DNA from 3 places in the Pseudarthrobacter sp. alpha12b genome. Region 2 is predicted to be linked to each of the others. Evidence: riboswitches for the same ligand, from Rfam matches in the RefSeq annotation. Region 2 holds a riboswitch; each other region holds the start of a gene.
What was found. A riboswitch is a leader RNA that binds a small molecule or an ion and turns the genes downstream of it on or off. The one in region 2 is predicted to bind thiamine pyrophosphate.

Region 1: another riboswitch for thiamine pyrophosphate. It lies ahead of ACTAQI_RS14965 (ECF transporter S component); the one in region 2 lies ahead of thiC (phosphomethylpyrimidine synthase ThiC).
Region 3: another riboswitch for thiamine pyrophosphate. It lies ahead of thiO (glycine oxidase ThiO); the one in region 2 lies ahead of thiC (phosphomethylpyrimidine synthase ThiC).

The regions. Positions count from the first base shown of each region.
Region 1 covers NZ_CP196746.1:3,230,032-3,235,565, reverse strand. Annotated here, with positions in the region: gene ACTAQI_RS14995 (monovalent cation/H+ antiporter complex subunit F) at 1-96, shown strand, start outside; gene mnhG (monovalent cation/H(+) antiporter subunit G) at 86-490, shown strand; gene ACTAQI_RS14985 (DUF4235 domain-containing protein) at 500-763, opposite strand; gene ACTAQI_RS14980 (CDGSH iron-sulfur domain-containing protein) at 901-1,149, opposite strand; gene ACTAQI_RS14975 (iron-containing redox enzyme family protein) at 1,196-2,251, opposite strand; gene ACTAQI_RS14970 (heme-degrading domain-containing protein) at 2,443-2,985, opposite strand; TPP riboswitch at 3,071-3,211, shown strand; gene ACTAQI_RS14965 (ECF transporter S component) at 3,278-3,901, shown strand; gene ACTAQI_RS14960 (ABC transporter ATP-binding protein) at 3,901-5,448, shown strand; gene ACTAQI_RS14955 (energy-coupling factor transporter transmembrane component T family protein) at 5,445-5,534, shown strand, end outside.
Region 2 covers NZ_CP196746.1:1,730,949-1,736,482, forward strand. Annotated here, with positions in the region: gene ACTAQI_RS07915 (VOC family protein) at 1-655, opposite strand, end outside; gene ACTAQI_RS07920 (amidohydrolase family protein) at 756-1,838, opposite strand; TPP riboswitch at 1,918-2,025, shown strand; gene thiC (phosphomethylpyrimidine synthase ThiC) at 2,021-3,847, shown strand; gene ACTAQI_RS07930 (alpha/beta fold hydrolase) at 3,844-4,578, opposite strand; gene ffh (signal recognition particle protein) at 4,621-5,534, opposite strand, start outside.
Region 3 covers NZ_CP196746.1:2,073,453-2,078,986, reverse strand. Annotated here, with positions in the region: gene ACTAQI_RS09455 (NAD(P)-dependent oxidoreductase) at 1-340, shown strand, start outside; gene ACTAQI_RS09450 (RNB domain-containing ribonuclease) at 377-1,906, opposite strand; gene thiE (thiamine phosphate synthase) at 1,943-2,692, opposite strand; TPP riboswitch at 2,720-2,838, shown strand; gene thiO (glycine oxidase ThiO) at 2,831-4,174, shown strand; gene thiS (sulfur carrier protein ThiS) at 4,171-4,407, shown strand; gene ACTAQI_RS09430 (thiazole synthase) at 4,412-5,227, shown strand; gene ACTAQI_RS09425 (hypothetical protein) at 5,301-5,534, opposite strand, start outside.

The DNA of each region.
Region 1 (5,534 bases), 1.5 Mb from region 2:
ATGCTGGTGGTGGCCATTTCCATCATCGGTTTCATCGGATCCGTGACCGTGGCCCGATTTGTGGCGGACCGAAGGGTAAAGCCTGATGAATCCTGACTTTTCCGGACCTGACGGGTGGATCGACGCCGTCTCAGCGGTGCTCATGGTGGTGGGGGCGCTCATGTCCCTGGGCGCCGCCGTTGGCCTGCTGCGCTTCCCCGACCTGCTGAGCCGCATGCATGCCGCCACCAAGCCCCAGGTCCTGGGCCTGTTCCTGCTGCTGGCGGCCATCGGGCTGCAGATGCGGACGTGGTGGGTGTGGCCCGTCCTGGTGGTGGCGTGGATCTTCCAGCTCCTCACCGTGCCGGTGTCCGCCCACATGGTGGGCCGCGCGGGGTACCGCACCAAGCACCTGCACCGGGAGCTGCTCACGGCCGACGAGCTGGAAGCCGTGGTGCAAAAAGCCGCCGCCGAGGCTGCCCTGAAGGACAACCCCGACGGCGGCCGGTAGCGCTCGCTGCTAGACGATGTCCTGCGTCTTGGCGAACCGGGTGATGGCGCGCTGGGTGCCTCGGTTTGCCAGGACCTGGATGATGGCGCTGACCGACGCCGAGATCAGCGCGAAGGTCAAGGCCGACCGCAGGCTGGTGGGCACATCCTCGTTCTTGCCGGTGGGCGCTTTCTGCCCGGTGGTCTTTTCCCAGATGGTGTTGACCAGCTTGGTGCCGGCCAGGCCTGCGCCGAGGCTCACACCGGTCCCGAGCAGCTTGATGAGAAGGTTCATTCGTAGTACTCCTTGCGGGCGGAAAACGGACTGCCTCCAGCCTAGCCTCACACCCGTCCCGGTCAGGGCAAGGGCGTGGCCGGCTGGGGGCGGCCTGGTGGACTGATACGGACTGGTGGATTAATACGGTTGTTGGATTAGCCCGACGGAGGCCCGGTGCGGAACTTGATCATCTTGTGCGTGCCGTCGCAGTAGGGCTTGATGGCGGACGCCCCGCACCGGCACAAGGCAACGGTTTTCCGGTCCCGGGGTACGGCGTCGCCGGACGGGGTAACAATCTCGAACTCACCCCTGATAATCAGGGGCCCGTCGGGGCAGACCACGATGGAGCTCGCCGCTGGTTCCGGGTCCGGGTGGGCTCCTGTTCCATGCTGTTCGGGGTTCATGCCTGCCGCATTCATCGTTGTTGCTGCTTTGCCAGGTCCTGAGCTGTCACGCTGCCGCCGGCATCGATGTCCGCAGCGAAGTCTCTCCGGCGTCCCACGAGGACATGAGGTGGGCGGACAGGCGGGCGTCCAGGGCCATGGCGGCAGTCGCCCCAAACAACACGTCCGCCAGGAGGGGCGGCTCCGCCTCCACCAGGCCGCCGGCCAGGTCCCGGCCCGCGATCTGTTCGTGGACGGCGTCGGCCTCCACATGCTCGTCGAAGTAGCCGGTGACGTCCGTGCCGAAGCCGTGACGGCGGAATCCGTTCCCGTAGAACCGGTTGGGCTGGGAGGACGTCATTTCATAAATTGCCAGATGGCCGGTGATGGCACCCCGGAGCCGCCGGTTCAGGCCGCAGAGCGACATGAGGTTCACGGATGCCAGGGAGACGGCGGGAACGGCATCGACGTAGGCGCCGTAGCTGTCGTCCAGGCCCAGGCCGCGCATGGTGCTGGCGAACAGTGCGCTGTGCATCCGCCCGGGCCGTCCGCCGCCGTATTCGTCCGCCTGGATTTCCACCAGGGCCGCCTTGGGCCTTCCGCTGAGGCGGGGAATGGCCCACGTGTGCGGGTCGGCTTCCTTCAGCTGGTAGATGGATTTGTGGACCAGGAACTCCTTGAGCTGCGCCAGGCTTGCCTTCCTGGCGACGTAGCGGGACAGGCTGGGACCCGTGTCCGTGGCGGCGAGGCCGAACAGGACGTTGGCCATGGCATCGCTGGTCATGGTGGTGCCGGCGGGCAGTTCGAAGGTGCCGGCGGCCTGGTGTGCTGCGGTGCGGAGGGCCTTCTCAAACGGTTCCTCGATCAGCCGCCGGACCCTGATCAGGTCCGGCTCCCACTCCCACGTGTCCGGGACACCGTCCAGGCCCGAGTAATGGAGTTCGTAAAGGCAGAAGAGGGTCAACTGGATGTCCTCGTCGCCGATGATGTCTCCGGCTGCGGCCACATGCCCTGCCGCCAGGCGGTACAGGCGGTCCACGTCCGGGCCGGCGGTGTCCGGGGCCTGGGCAAGGACATCAAACAGTGCGCTGCTGACGGGGCCCCTGGTGTCCGGAATTCTCATGGTGCTCCTTGGTCTGCCGCGCTGGTGACGGGAACGAACGCGGGACCGCCCATGGTGACTCCCATGCCCTGTCCTCCGCTAACCCCGGGAGACAACATAGTAAGCATGATTACTAATAAAAGCTAAGCAGCCTGAATGCCTGCCCCTCGGATGTCCCGCCGCTGATCCCTCAGCGTCTTATCAGCCAGCGCCTAATCAGCCAGCGCCGATCCAAGGACGCCGCGCAGCGCCTCAACCACCAGGTCATGGTCCTGCAGTTGCGGCAGCCCGGAGACGGCCACCGTGGCTACCGCGCCCACTCCCGTGACGTAGATCGGAAACGCGCCCCCATGTGCGGCATACCGGGACTGGTCGAACCAGGCGTTGTCCTCGATCCGGCCACCACCCAGCCGGCCGCGCAGTCCCACCAGTAGGGACGGCACCTCGTACCGGGCGGCAGTGCGCTGTTTAGCGCGGATCCAGTGCCCGTTGTCCGGGGTTGCGCCCGGCAGCGCGACGTGGAACAGCACCTGGTCGCCCTTCGCAATATCGATTGCGATGGGCAGCCCCCGCTCCTTGCCCAGCTCCACGAGGAGCAGGCCCAGGTTCAACGAATCATCCAGCGAGAAGCCGGGGAACTGGAGCTCCCGGACCTCCGCCTCGATGCGGACAATCAGCGCCTCCAGCCAACCCTCCGGCTGGGCGTCGCTGGAATCAGGATCAAACCCGGTCACATCCGGTGGATTGGCGGTCATGGCCCTCAATCTACCCCTGCCAGGTGTAAACTTGACCACGCCCGAACCGGGCAAATAAAGAGCGTTACCCAACCAAAAGCAACACTAAATACGACAGGGGAGCGCCGCCGTCGGGGATCCTGGCACAAGCCGGGCACCGCAGGTGGGCGCTGAGAGTGCGGACAGCCGCAGACCCTCGAACCTGATCCGGTTAGTACCGGCGCAAGGGAGTCGAGTTCTCGAAGTGTCGCGGCTGCCCGGCAACGGGCCGGCGGCCGGGTCCACTTTCCCCTCCTGTTTCCAGGAGGATCACATGAGTACTGCAGCAATCAAGAAGACCACCAGCAAGTCCTGGCGCGTCGTGGACATCGTAGTCGCCGCCCTGGTGGCCATCGCGGGTGGCGTCATCTTCTGGGCTTGGGACCAGGGGGCCGCCGCACTGTCTGCCCCCATGAACGCCGCCTACCCGCCGCTGACCGGACTGCTCGCCGGCGGCTGGATGATTCCCGGAGTGCTGGGAATGCTCATCATCCGCAAGCCCGGGGCGGCCCTGTTCTGCGAGACCGTGGCCGCCACTGGAGAGCTGCTCATGGGCTCCCAGTACGGTGCCTCGGTCCTGTTTTCCGGTTTCATCCAGGGCCTGGGGGCGGAGATCATCTTCGCGATCTTCGTCTACCGCAAGTTCAACCTGCCCGTATCCCTGCTGGCCGGCGCCGCGGCCGGATTCTTCTGCGGCCTCAACGACTCATTCGCGCCGTGGGGCTGGAACATCGCCTACTCCGGCGCGGACAAGCTCGCCTACATCGTCCTCACCACCATTTCCGGTGCCGTCCTGGCCGGCGCTTTGTCCTGGCTCGCCACCCGCGGCCTGGCCCGCACCGGCGTGCTGAGCTCCTTCGCCTCCCGCAAGGCTGCCACGGAGCCCGTCTTCTCCTGATGGCACCCTCCCAGGATGCCGCCCGCACGGTCCGCCCTGCCGCCGTCAGCGCCCGTGGCTGGGGCTGGCGGCATGCCGGAAGGGCGAAACCCGCCGTCCACGGCCTTGACCTGGACATCGTCCCCGGAGAGCGGGTGCTCCTGCTGGGACCCTCCGGAGCCGGGAAGTCCACGCTGCTTCACGCGCTCGCCGGCGTCCTGGGAGACATCAACGACGACGGCGAGGCAGGCGATGCCGACGAGTCCGGTTCGCTGCTGGTGGACGGCGCCCTGCCCCGCGCCCGGCGCGGCCGCGCCGGGCTCATGCAGCAGGACCCCGAGACGCAGGTGGTCCTGTCACGGGTGGGGGACGACGTCGCCTTTGGTGCCGAAAACCTTGCGGTGCCCCGCGATGCAATCTGGCCCCGCGTGCACGAGGCGCTTGCCGACGTCGGCCTGTCCCACCTCCCGCTGGACCATCCGACGTCGGCCCTGTCCGGTGGGCAAAAGCAGCGCCTGGCGCTGGCGGGCATCCTGGCGATGCGCCCCGGGCTGATCCTGCTGGACGAGCCCACCGCCAACCTTGACCCGGACGGTGTGCTGGAGGTCCGTGACGCCGTGGCCCGCTCCCTGGACAAGACCGGGGCAACGCTGGTGGTGGTGGAGCACCGGGTGTCCGTATGGAAGGACCTGGTGGACCGGATCGTGGTCCTGCAGCCCGGTTCCGCCGCCGATCCTGCCGTGCTCCTGGACGGGCCGCCGGACCGCGTACTCAATGAGGCCCGGACCATTCTTGCTGCTGCGGGCGTATGGGTGCCCGGCTACGTGCAGGCGACCCGCGCCCGCACCGCCGTCCCGCCAACCGGTGAGGGCAGCCTGCTGCTGGCAGCGGAGCAGCTGGGCGTCTCCCGCGACCGTCCCCGCCGCCAAGGCTTCCGGAAGATCCCGCCGGTGCCGGTCCAGGAAGGCCTGGCCGCGCAGGTCCGCGCCGGGCAGGCCCTTGCCATTACCGGCCCCAACGGTGCCGGAAAGTCCACATTCGCGCTGACCCTCGCCGGGCTGCTGGAACCGGTGTCCGGAAAGGTCTCCGCCACGCTGGACCTCAGCCGCGGCGCCGGCATCGATCCCTACAAGTGGAAGGCCGAGCAGCTGATTTCGCGCGTGGGCACGGTGTTCCAGGAGCCCGAGCACCAGTTCGTGACCGGCAAGGTGCTTGACGAGCTGCTCTTCGGCCCCCGGCATCTGGGGCACGGCGAGGACCGGGTGGACGAGCTCCTGGAGCGGCTGCGGCTCACCGCCTTGGTGGACGCCAACCCCTACACCCTCTCCGGCGGTGAAAAGCGGCGGCTGTCCGTGGCCACCGTCCTTGCCGCCAGCCCCCAGGTCCTGATCCTGGACGAGCCCACCTTCGGGCAGGACGCCAACACGTGGGCCGAACTGGCATCATTCCTGTCCGAGCTCCTGGACGCCGGCACTGCGGTGGTATCCGTGACCCATGATGCCGAATTCACGGAGGCCCTGGGCGGGGTGGAGCTGCGGATGGCTGCGGCGGAAGCGGTGGCGCCATGAGGCAGGAGCTCACCCTGAGCGGCAACCATGCCCTCCTGGCCCGTGCCAATCCGCTGAGCAAGTTTGCGGCCGTCCTGCTCATCACT
Region 2 (5,534 bases):
AGCGGCCTGCGGAAACGAACAATGCCTGCCCGTGCCAGCCCGCCGTCTTTTCGAACCCCAGGGTTCCCACGTAGAAGTCCCGCGCGGTCTGGACATCGCCCACCTGGAGGTGGACATGGCCAACGCCGGCGGCTGTTTGCCGCTGGCCTTCAAGGGACTCCTCGGTGAGGTACTGCTCCAGGTACCGCTGCGGCGGCAGTGCCAGACTGTCCATGACAACATCGGTCCCGTTCCAGGACCAGTTGCTGCGCGGGCGGTCCCAGTACAGTTCAATGCCGTTGCCCTCAGGGTCGGTGAAGTAGAAGGCTTCGCTCACCAGGTGGTCTGCGCTGCCGGTGAAGGCCCGCGGCTCGTACTGCGCAGCCGTGGCGACGGTGGCAGCAAGGGAGGCCTGATCCTCGAACAGCAGTGCGGTGTGGAACAGGCCAGCCTCTCCCCTGCCGGGAAGGTGCAGCCCGGGGGCCGGCGCAAGGTGGACCAACGGCCGGCCGAGCCTGCCAAGGTAAAGCCCGCCGTCCTGCTCAGCCACCACCTTGAGGCCAAGGGCGCGCTGGTAGTAGTCGGTCATGACCTTCATGTCGCCCACCTTGAGCATCACGGTGCCCATGGCGAGATCGGCAGGAAGAAGATCCTGGCTGCTGGCGGATGCGGTCATTGAAGGCTCCTTGCATTGGCGGCCGTCCCGTTGACGGCCTGTCACACATTAAAATTACTTGAAGCTTCAATTTATTCCAAGTCCCCGGGACTCGTTTTAGTCAGCGGATGATTCGGCCGCGCAGCACCACATGTTCCAGCGCCGTGATTGTTTCAGGTAGGGCCCGCGGGTCTTCCCGGCACACCACGACGTCGGCGCGCGCCCCCTCCTCCAGTCCATCCGCTCCCAGCCATGCACGGGCTGCCCAGCAGGCGGAATCCAGCGCAGCGTCCATGGGCAGGCCCGCGCCGTGCAGGGCAAGGATCTCGTCTGCGATCCTGCCGTGGCGGATCACGCTGCCGGCATCGGTGCCGGCAAATAGGCGCACACCCGCGGCATGGGCCTCCGCCACCCGTTCCCGCCTGCGTTCCCAGAGGGCACGCATGTGCGCGGCGTAGCGCGGGAACTTGGGTTCCGCCTGCGCGGCAATGTCAGGGAACGTGGCGATGTTGATGAGGGTGGGCACGATCGGTACGCCCTGTTCGGCGAACCGGGGCAGATGCCGGGGCAGGAGGCCGGTGGCGTGCTCGATGCAGTCAATGCCGGCGTCAAGCATCTGGTCCAGGGTGTCCTCGGCGAAGCAGTGCGCCGTCACCCGTGCGCCCTCGTCATGGGCGGCCTGGACGGCATCGCGTACGACGGCGGCGGGAAAGGAGGGGGCCAGGTCACCTGCACGCCGGTCAATCCAGTCCCCCACCAGTTTGACCCAGCCGTCGCCGTCGCGCGCCTGCTTGCGCATGGCCTCCACGAGGCCCTCCGGCTCCACCTCCTCGGCGAAGCCCCGCAGGTAGCGGCGCGTCCGGGCAATATGCCGGCCGGCGCGGATGAGCACGGGGAAGTCCCGGCCGCCGTGCATCCAGCGGGTGTCAGCCGGTGAGCCTGCGTCGCGGACCAGCAGGGTTCCGGCGTTGAGGTCAGCCAGTGCCTGTTCCCGGGCGGCAGCGGGCTCCACGGGACCGGACGGGCCCAGCCCTATGTGGCAGTGGGCGTCCACGAACCCCGGCAGCACCCAGCCGTCAAGGATCCGGGCCGGCGGTGCTGCGGGCCGGGTGAATGTGAGCCGGCCGTCCACCGACCAGGCTCCGTGCTCCACGGTCTGCGGCCCGGTCAAAACGGGACCGCTGAACTCGATTACTTCTGCCATCCTGGCTCCTTCCGATGCCCGGACAGGCTAGCACCAGCGAATGTGACGGCGTTCTTCCGGGAGGCTGTGGTAGCTTCGTTCCTGACCACACGGGTGCCCCTGCAGGGGCTGAGATCGGGCTGACGCGGCCTGCGACCGTTGAACCTGTCCGGGTAATGCCGGCGAAGGAAGTGAGTATTCCCTTGAGTACGCAAAATACCCAGATCAACCCTGCCCGCATGCCGTCCGCCGGGGAGCCAGGCGTTCAACCCGGGGCCCCGGTGACCCAGTCCTTGAAGTCGCAATCACTGGCGTTCATCGAAGATGCCGGGAATGGAATCCGGGTACCGGTGACGGAGATTGCCCTTGAGCCGTCCCCCAACGGCCAGCCGAACGCGCCCTTCCGGACGTACAGGACGGCCGGGCCCGGCAGCGATCCCGTCCGGGGCCTGCAACCTTTCCGCTCGGAGTGGATCACCGCGCGGGGAGATACCGAGGCCTACAGCGGCAGGGAGCGCAACCTGCTCGACGACGGCCGCTCCGCTGTGCGCCGCGGGGCTGCCTCTGCGGAGTGGAAGGGCGCGCAGCCGGTGCCCCGCCGCGCCGTCGACGGCAGGACGGTGACCCAGATGCACTACGCCCGGCAGGGGGTCATTACGCAGGAGATGTGCTTCGTGGCGCTGCGCGAGAACTGCGACGTGGAGCTTGTCCGGAGTGAACTTGCTGCCGGGCGCGCGATCATCCCGAGCAACATCAACCATCCGGAGTCCGAGCCGATGATCATCGGCAAGGCCTTCCTGGTGAAGATCAACGCCAACATTGGCAACTCGGCCGTGACAAGTTCCATTGCCGAGGAGGTGGACAAGCTGCAGTGGGCCACGCAATGGGGCGCCGACACCGTCATGGACCTGTCCACCGGCGACGATATCCACACCACTCGGGAATGGATTATCCGCAATTCCCCTGTTCCGATTGGCACGGTACCCATCTACCAGGCCCTGGAAAAAGTCAACGGCGAGGCCAATGCGCTGACCTGGGAAATTTTCCGGGACACGGTCATTGAACAGTGCGAGCAGGGGGTGGACTACATGACCATCCACGCCGGGGTGCTGCTGCGGTACGTCCCGCTCACGGCCAACCGGGTGACGGGCATTGTCTCGCGCGGCGGCTCCATCATGGCCGGCTGGTGCCTGGCGCACCACCAGGAAAACTTCCTGTACACGCACTTCGATGAACTGTGTGAAATCTTCGCCAAGTACGACGTTGCCTTCTCCCTGGGCGACGGTCTGCGCCCCGGCTCGACGGCGGACGCCAACGACGCCGCCCAGTTCGCGGAACTGGACACCCTTGCCGAGCTCACCCAACGCGCTTGGGAGTACGACGTACAGGTGATGGTGGAAGGGCCCGGCCACGTTCCTTTCCACCTGGTCAGGGAAAACGTCGAGCGGCAGCAGGAACTCTGCAAGGGAGCGCCGTTCTACACCCTGGGACCGCTGGTGACGGACGTCGCTCCCGGCTATGACCACATCACCTCAGCAATTGGCGCCACCGAGATTGCCCGGTACGGCACGGCCATGCTCTGCTACGTCACCCCCAAGGAGCACCTGGGACTGCCCAACAAGGACGACGTGAAGACCGGAGTGATCACCTACAAGATCGCCGCGCACGCAGCGGACCTCGCCAAGGGCCACCCGGGGGTGCACGAACGGGACGACGCATTGTCCAAGGCGCGGTTCGAATTCCGTTGGCGGGACCAGTTCGCGCTGTCCCTGGACCCGGTGACGGCGGAGGCATTCCACGACGAGACCCTGCCTGCCGAGCCCGCCAAGACGGCACACTTCTGTTCGATGTGCGGGCCCAAGTTCTGCTCCATGCGGATCAGCCAGGACATCCGCGACGAATTCGGGTCCGCGGAGGCGCAGGCAGCGCTGGCGGGGATGGCATCGGGGATGCGGGAGAAGAGCGAGGAGTTCCTGGCGTCCGGCGGAAAGGTATACCTCCCCGAGCTGCGGGTTCCCGCGGAAGGCTAGGACGCCCGGGCCGTCTGGCTCCGGCTGACCCCGCTGATGAACTGCCGGATGGCCTGGTCCCCGTCCGGGGAATCGTGAGGCCGGTGCCCGCCCGCGGCAACGCGGTGCAGGGCGCCGGTCTCGCGGAGGTAGCCGGCAATCTCCTCATAGAGGGGCTCCCAGCCGCCGGTCAGGACCAACGTGGGCACGCCGGGAACAATGTGCAGCGGCGCCTCCCACGACGGCGCTTGCAGCCGCAGCCGCCGCGCGGACCGTTTTTCCTCGGTGGTGGCGGGCTGCTGGAGGTCGGTGGCGTAGACGCGCCGGACGAATTCGCGCTGGAAGTCTTCGTCGCTGAGTTGGTGGCGCACGTCGAAGAGGGGCTGCATCAGGCTGATGTGGGCCGCCGTGGCCGGCAACTCCGCTGTCAGGGAGAGGCAGGCCGGCTCCACCAGGGTCAACGAAAAGACCAGGTCCGGACGTTCGACGGCGGCCATCATGGCAGCGATTGCCCCCTGGGAGTGTGCCACCACGTGTCCGCCGGCGGCGCCGCGGCCGTCGTCGGCAAGGGACCGCAGGATGATCGCGGTGTCTTCCGCAAACGATGACTCCTGCGGCTCCGCGACGGCATCGTAGCCGTGCCGGCGCAGGAACAGGGCGTCATAGGACAGTGCCATGCCGTGCTGGCGCGGCCATGCCGCGGCGCCGAAAGTTCCGGCGCCGTGCACGAACACTACCCTCTGCTTGAACATGTCCCAACCCTATTCCACGGTGCCGACATCCGTGGGGAACTGTTACTTGCCCAGGAACTTGTCGAAGCCCTTGGGCAGGTTCAGCTGAGACGGATCGAAGTCGCCGCCCTGCTGGCCGAAGGCCGCGCCGGTGGGCAGTGCCTTCGCAGCGTTGGCACGGCGGGCCTCCGCTTCCTTGCGCTCCTGTGCTGCCTTGGCCGGGTTTCCCGACTTCGGCTTCTTCTTCGGCGCGTTCTTGGCGTTCTTCCGCGCACCGCCGCCCGCTCCGGGCAGGCCGGGCATCCCGGGCATCCCCGGCATGCCGCCCTGGGCCATCTTCTTCATCATCTTCTGGGCCTGGGCGAAGCGCTCCAGCAGGCCGTTGACCTCGGACACGTGGACGCCGGAGCCACGGGCGATGCGGGCACGCCGTGAGCCGTTGATGATCTTGGGCGCCAGCCGCTCGTGCGGGGTCATGGACCGGACGATCGCCTCAACGCGGTCGATCTCGCGCTCGTCGAACTGTTCGAGCTGCTGCCGGATGTTCTGCGCACCCGGCATCATCATGAGCATCTTCTTCATGGAGCCCATGTTGCGGATCTGCTGCATCTGGGCCAGGAAGTCTTCCAGGGTGAAGTCTTCCTGGTCGGCGAACTTCTTCGCCATCCGGGCGGCTTCATCCTTGTCCCAGGCCTTTTCGGCCTGTTCGATGAGCGTGAGGATGTCGCCCATGTCCAGGATTCGGGAAGCCATCCGGTCCGGGTGGAAGAGTTCGAAATCATCCAAACCTTCGCCGGTGGAGGCGAACATGACCGGCTTGCCGGTGACCGACGCGACCGAAAGCGCGGCACCGCCGCGGGCGTCGCCGTCGAGCTTGGACAGCACGATGCCAGTGAAGTTCACGCCTTCATCGAAGGCAAGCGCCGTGTTCACGGCGTCCTGGCCGATCATGGAGTCGATCACGAAGAGGACTTCGT
Region 3 (5,534 bases), 340 kb from region 2:
GATCGTGGCGGTGACCACGGCAAGTGCAGCAGATCCCGCTGATCGCCCGTCTCTGCGTTCGAAGGCGGCCATCGGATTTGCCAAGCTCTTTATGCGCCCGGCCTTTGACGACGTTATTGCCACCGCGCAGGCCATTCGGGCATCCGACCGGGATTGGACCATCGTGCGCCCCCCACTCCTTCGAGACGATCCCCGAACGGGGCAGGTGGTGGCCGGCTACCTCGGCGACGGTGTTACCGGCAATTTCCTCTCGCGCGCAAACGCGGCTGAGTTCATGCTTAGGGTGCTTCGCAACAATGAGTACCTTCGAATGGCACCGATCGTCGCCGACGCCAAGTAGAGCCAGCGGATGGCCCGGTCCCCGAACGGGGCAGCGCTAAGCCACCCCGGTGGCTTGGGAAACGAGTTCGAAGTGGATCTGCCGGGTGGTGATGTCCGAGGACACGAGCCGGACGCGGACCTTGGTTCCGGATTCCAACTCACCGGCGCAGCGTGCGGTCACCGCGGGTTCGGCGACCTGGATGATCCCCGAACTTCCGTTCCCGTTTCCGTTCTTCCCGTTTCCGTTTTTGCCGTTCCCATTGCCGGTCCCGTTGCCGTTGCCGTTCCCGTTCTGCGGCTTGGATCCGGAAATCACGATCGCGTCGAACTCCTGCCCGATGTGGTTCAGCAGCAGCGCGGCCTCCACGGTGTCCAGGGCCATGCGTTCCATCCTGGACGCCAGCTGGTCCGATCCGGCCATGATGCCCGGCAGCAGGGGCAGGGCTTCCCGGGCCCAGCCGGGAACATCGCCGCCATTGCTCAGGGCCTCGCAGATGACCAGCACGAAGCGGTCCACCAGGCGGCGCAGCGGCGCGGTGGTGTGGGCGTAGGCAGCACCGATGGCGGACTGCATGCCATCCCCGGGGACAGTCCCATCAAAGGCGGTATAGGACGCACCGCGGAACAGCATGCCGGCCGAATGCATGATGGCCAGCTGCCGCGGGTCGGTGGGATCGAGTGACCGCAGGTACTCGCCGTAGCTGACCTCCCCGTCCCACGGCCTGCCCAGCACCTCGGTCTGCAGCCGGAAATGCCGCAGGGACCGTTCGTCCGGCGCGGGCATGGTACGCAGGATGCCCACCTTGCCCTCCAGCATGAGCTGCGCCGCGGCCATCCCGGTCATTAGCGAGATCTGTGCGTTCCAGTCCTCCACGGGAAGCTGCGGAACCGCGTCAATGCGGTAGCCGCCGTCGGGGAGCTGGACGATCTCCTGCTCCGGCATGTTCAGGCTGGCCCCTCCGCGTTCCCGTTCCAGCGCCACCCGTTTCAGGCCCACCTCGCGGAGCAGCCGCAGCACTGGTGAAGCCGTCCCGGCGTTGAGGTCCGCCTGCGCCCCCTTGTAGCTGAGCTTGTCGCGGCTGCGGACCCGCGCCCGCCTTACGCCCACTGACACAACCGACGCGTCGCCGTCGAGCGTGAAGTCCCAGACGAAGGCCGAACACTCCTGGCCCGGCAGCAGGCTCCCGGCCCCCTCGCTGATCACTTCCGGGTGCAGCGGGATCCGGCCGTCGGGAGCGTAGAACGTCTGCCCGCGGCGCCGGGTCTCAGCGTCCAGGGGACCCCCGGGTGCAACAAACGCCGGAACGTCGGCGATCGCGTACATCACGCGGTAGCCTTTCCCGTCCGGTTCGATGAACACTGCCTGGTCCAGGTCCGTGGAGGACGCCGGATCGATGGTCACGAATTCGACGGCGGTCAGGTCGTAGGACGGCAGCTTCAGTGCTGCCACGGCCGCCCGGGCGTCCGCCACGGCTTCAGCAGGATACGGGCCTGGCAGTTCGAGTTCCGTCCGCAGCAGTCCCAACGCCTCTTCGAGGGCGTTCCTGTGGTCGTGGACATTGGGGGCCAACCGATGATGTGACACAAAAGTCAGCGTAGCTCCAAGTCCCCGGATATGGCATCAGGAGCCGGCGGCGTCCAGCGCGTCGAGGAGGGAGGCCGCAGCGGCCGCGGGGTCGGATGCCTCCGTGATGGCGCGGACCACCACGATCCTGCGGGCACCGGCCTCCGCCACCTCGCGGACGTTTCCGTGGTCGATGCCGCCGATGGCAAACCACGGCACGGGATCCGCCGCTTGCCCCGAGGCCTCGGCGGCGTACTTCACCAGTTCAGGGCCGACGGCGGCCCTGCCGGGTTTGGTGGGCGTGGCCCAGACAGGACCCACGCAAAAGTAGTCCAGCCCGGACGGCCCGGCAGTTGCTGCCAGGGCGGCGTCCACCTGTCCGGTGGTATGGCTGGAGAGCCCGATGGCCGCATTTCCGTTGACCAGGGTCCGCGCCGCAGCCAGCGGAAGGTCCTTCTGGCCAATGTGGAACACCGGTGCCCCGGACAGCACGGCGATGTCGGCGCGGTCATTGACGGCCCACAGCTTCCCGTGCCGCACCGCGGTCTCCTTCAGCACCGCCAGGAGGTCCAGTTCCTCGGCAGCTTCGATGGTCTTGTCGCGCAGTTGGATGATGTCCACGCCGCCGTCAAACGCGGCGTCCACGAACTCCGCGAAGTCGCCGCGCTCACTCCTCGCATCGGTGCAGAGGTACAGGCGGGCGGCCTTGAGGGCGTCGCTGTGCCCTGCATTGGCAACTTCGGGATTGGCAACTGAGGCGGCTGAAGCGTGGGGGCCGGCGGGCAAGGATGAGGCGGACACATTCATGCCTGCAAGCCTAGTTCCTCTAAACTGGGCTGGTACTGCGGGAGCCCGCGGCAGCTGTCATAAAGCGCCGGGCTGAGAGGGCGTCAGAGCCGACCGCTTGACCTGATCCGGTTAATGCCGGCGTAGGGAAGGAACCATATGCGTACCCCATCCGACAATCGCTCCGGGTCCTCCGGGTCCTCCGGGTCCTCCGGGTCCTCCGGGTCCTCCGGGTCCGCCGGTGCCACCGGTGCCACGGTGCGGGCCGACGTCGCCGTCATCGGCGGGGGAGTGGTTGGGCACGGAATCGCCTGGGAGGTGCAGCGTTCGGGGCGCTCCGTCGTCCTGGTCGATGAAGCACCCGGAAGCGGTGCCAGCTGGGCCGCCGCCGGCATGCTGGCCCCCGTCAGTGAACTGCACTACCAGGAGGAGGACCTCCTGGAACTGATGCTTGAGGCATCATCCCGCTGGCCGGGGTTCGCCGCCGGAATCGCCGGTCCAACGGGTGCGGATTCCGGATATCTTACGACGCCGACACTCGCCGTAGGTGCCGACGCGGCGGACCGCCGGGCGCTGATGGACCTTCGCGCGGTACAGCAGGCCAACGGGCTGGCGGTGGAACCCCTGACCGTGCGGGAGGCCCGTAAACGTGAGCCGCTCCTCAGCCCCGCCATCGCCTGCGCGCTGGATACGCCCGCGGACCACCAGGTGGATCCCAGGCGCCTGGTGGCGGCCCTGCGGCTGGCCCTCGCCGGCGCCGCGCAGGAGAAGCCGGAACTGGCGGTTGCCGGGGCGTTGGACGGGTATGCCGTGCCGGACCGGGCAGCCGCCCTGCTGTGGGAAGGCGAAACAGTTGCCGGTGCCAGCCTCGCCAGCGGCGGCACAGTATTGGCAAAGGAAACCGTGGTAGCGAACGGCCTTCAGTCGGGGGCGCTTGGGGGCCTGCCCCACGGCCTTGAACTGCCCCTGCGTCCGGTGCACGGGGACATCCTGCGCCTTGCCGTTCCCCCGCACCTCCAGCCCCTGGTAACCTCCACGGTGCGTGGCCTGGTCCACGGCATCCCGGTCTACATCGTCCCCCGGCAGGACGGGACCGTCGTCATCGGTGCCACCCAGCGGGAGGATGCCCTCTCCGACGCCGTCAGCGCCGGAGGCGTGTACCAGCTGCTGCGGGACGCCCAAGCGCTGGTGCCTGCTGTGGCTGAACTTGAACTCCTGGAGTGCACCGCCCGGGCCCGTCCCGGAACCCCTGACAACGCGCCGCTGCTGGGCCGCGTGCCCGCAGCCCTGGGGTCAAAAGGCACCGGGGCCGGGCACGTCCCGGGTCTCATCATCGCCACAGGCTTCTTCCGGCACGGGGTGCTGCTCACTCCCGCTGCGGCAGCCATCTGCGCCGTACTGCTGGACGGGAAAGCCGATCCCCGCTGGGCGCCCTTCAGCCCTGAACGGTTTTCGCGGCCGGCGGCGGCCGCCCCAATCCCCCACATCAAGGAGACAGCGTGAACATCACCCTGAACGGAAAGACGCACACAGTGGCCGACGGCGCCTCCATCACCACGCTCGTCAGCCAGGTCACCGGACGCCCGCTGGCACCCAGCGGACAGGCGACGGACGGCGGGAAGCTGGGCGTCGCCGTCGCGCATAATGCCCAGGTGGTGCCGCGCAGCCAGTGGTTCGCCACGGCGCTCGCCGAGGGCGACGACATCGAACTTGTCACAGCAGTACAGGGAGGCTGACGCCATGACCGAAACCAGCACCATCAAACCCGCCGGACATTCCGGACCCGACGACGCCCTGGTGATCGACGGCGTCGCCCTGGGATCGCGGCTCATCATGGGAACCGGGGGTGCACCCAGCCTGGACGGCCTGGGCGCCGCGCTCGTCGCCTCCGGCACGGCGCTGACCACCGTGGCCATGCGCCGCTACTCCACCGCGGAGACCGGCTCGCTGTTCCAGCTGCTGGTGGACCACGGGATCCGGGTACTGCCCAACACGGCTGGCTGCTTCACCGCCCGGGATGCTGTCCTCACGGCGGAACTGGCCCGGGAAGCCCTGGAGACCGACTGGGTGAAGCTGGAGGTCATCGCCGACGAGCAGACCCTCCTGCCGGACGCCGTGGAACTCGTGGAAGCCACCGAGCAATTGGTTAACCGCGGGTTCAAGGTCTTCGCTTATACCAATGACGACCCCGTGCTTGCGCTGCGGCTGGAAAACCTCGGGGCCACCGCCGTCATGCCGCTTGGGGCCCCGATCGGCACCGGCTTGGGGATCCTGAATCCGCACAACATCGAGCTCATCGTCTCCCGGGCCTCGGTGCCGGTGGTTTTGGACGCGGGCATTGGCACAGCGTCGGATGCCGCCCTGGCCATGGAGTTGGGCTGCGACGCCGTCCTGCTGGCAACGGCCGTGACGCGCGCCCAGAACCCCGTTCTCATGGGTGAGGCGTTCAAGCATGCAGTGATCGCCGGGAGGATGGCCAGGGCTGCGGGGCGCATCCCGCGGCGGGAGCACGCCCTTGCGTCGTCGGCGATGGAGGGCCGCGCGGAGTTCCTCTGACCCGTCATACACGTGTGGCCACCACCCGGATGGGTGGTGGCCACACCTGCATGTTCAGCCGGCAGCGGGTCAGTCAGCGCCGCAGAATGACGGTCAGCCGCTCCGAGTCACGGCGGGCACGGGCGCGGCCCAGGTAGACGACGGCGCCAATGGCCGCGGCAGCGCCGAGGACCGTGGGCAGGACCCATGGAAGCCAGGTGGTCCCGGGCAGGTAGCCGAAGCCCGCCGCCATCAGGATGATCCACGTCAACGCCGCAACACCCACGGCGATGCCGGCGGGGAGTGCCGCACCGTACTTGGCGTGCCG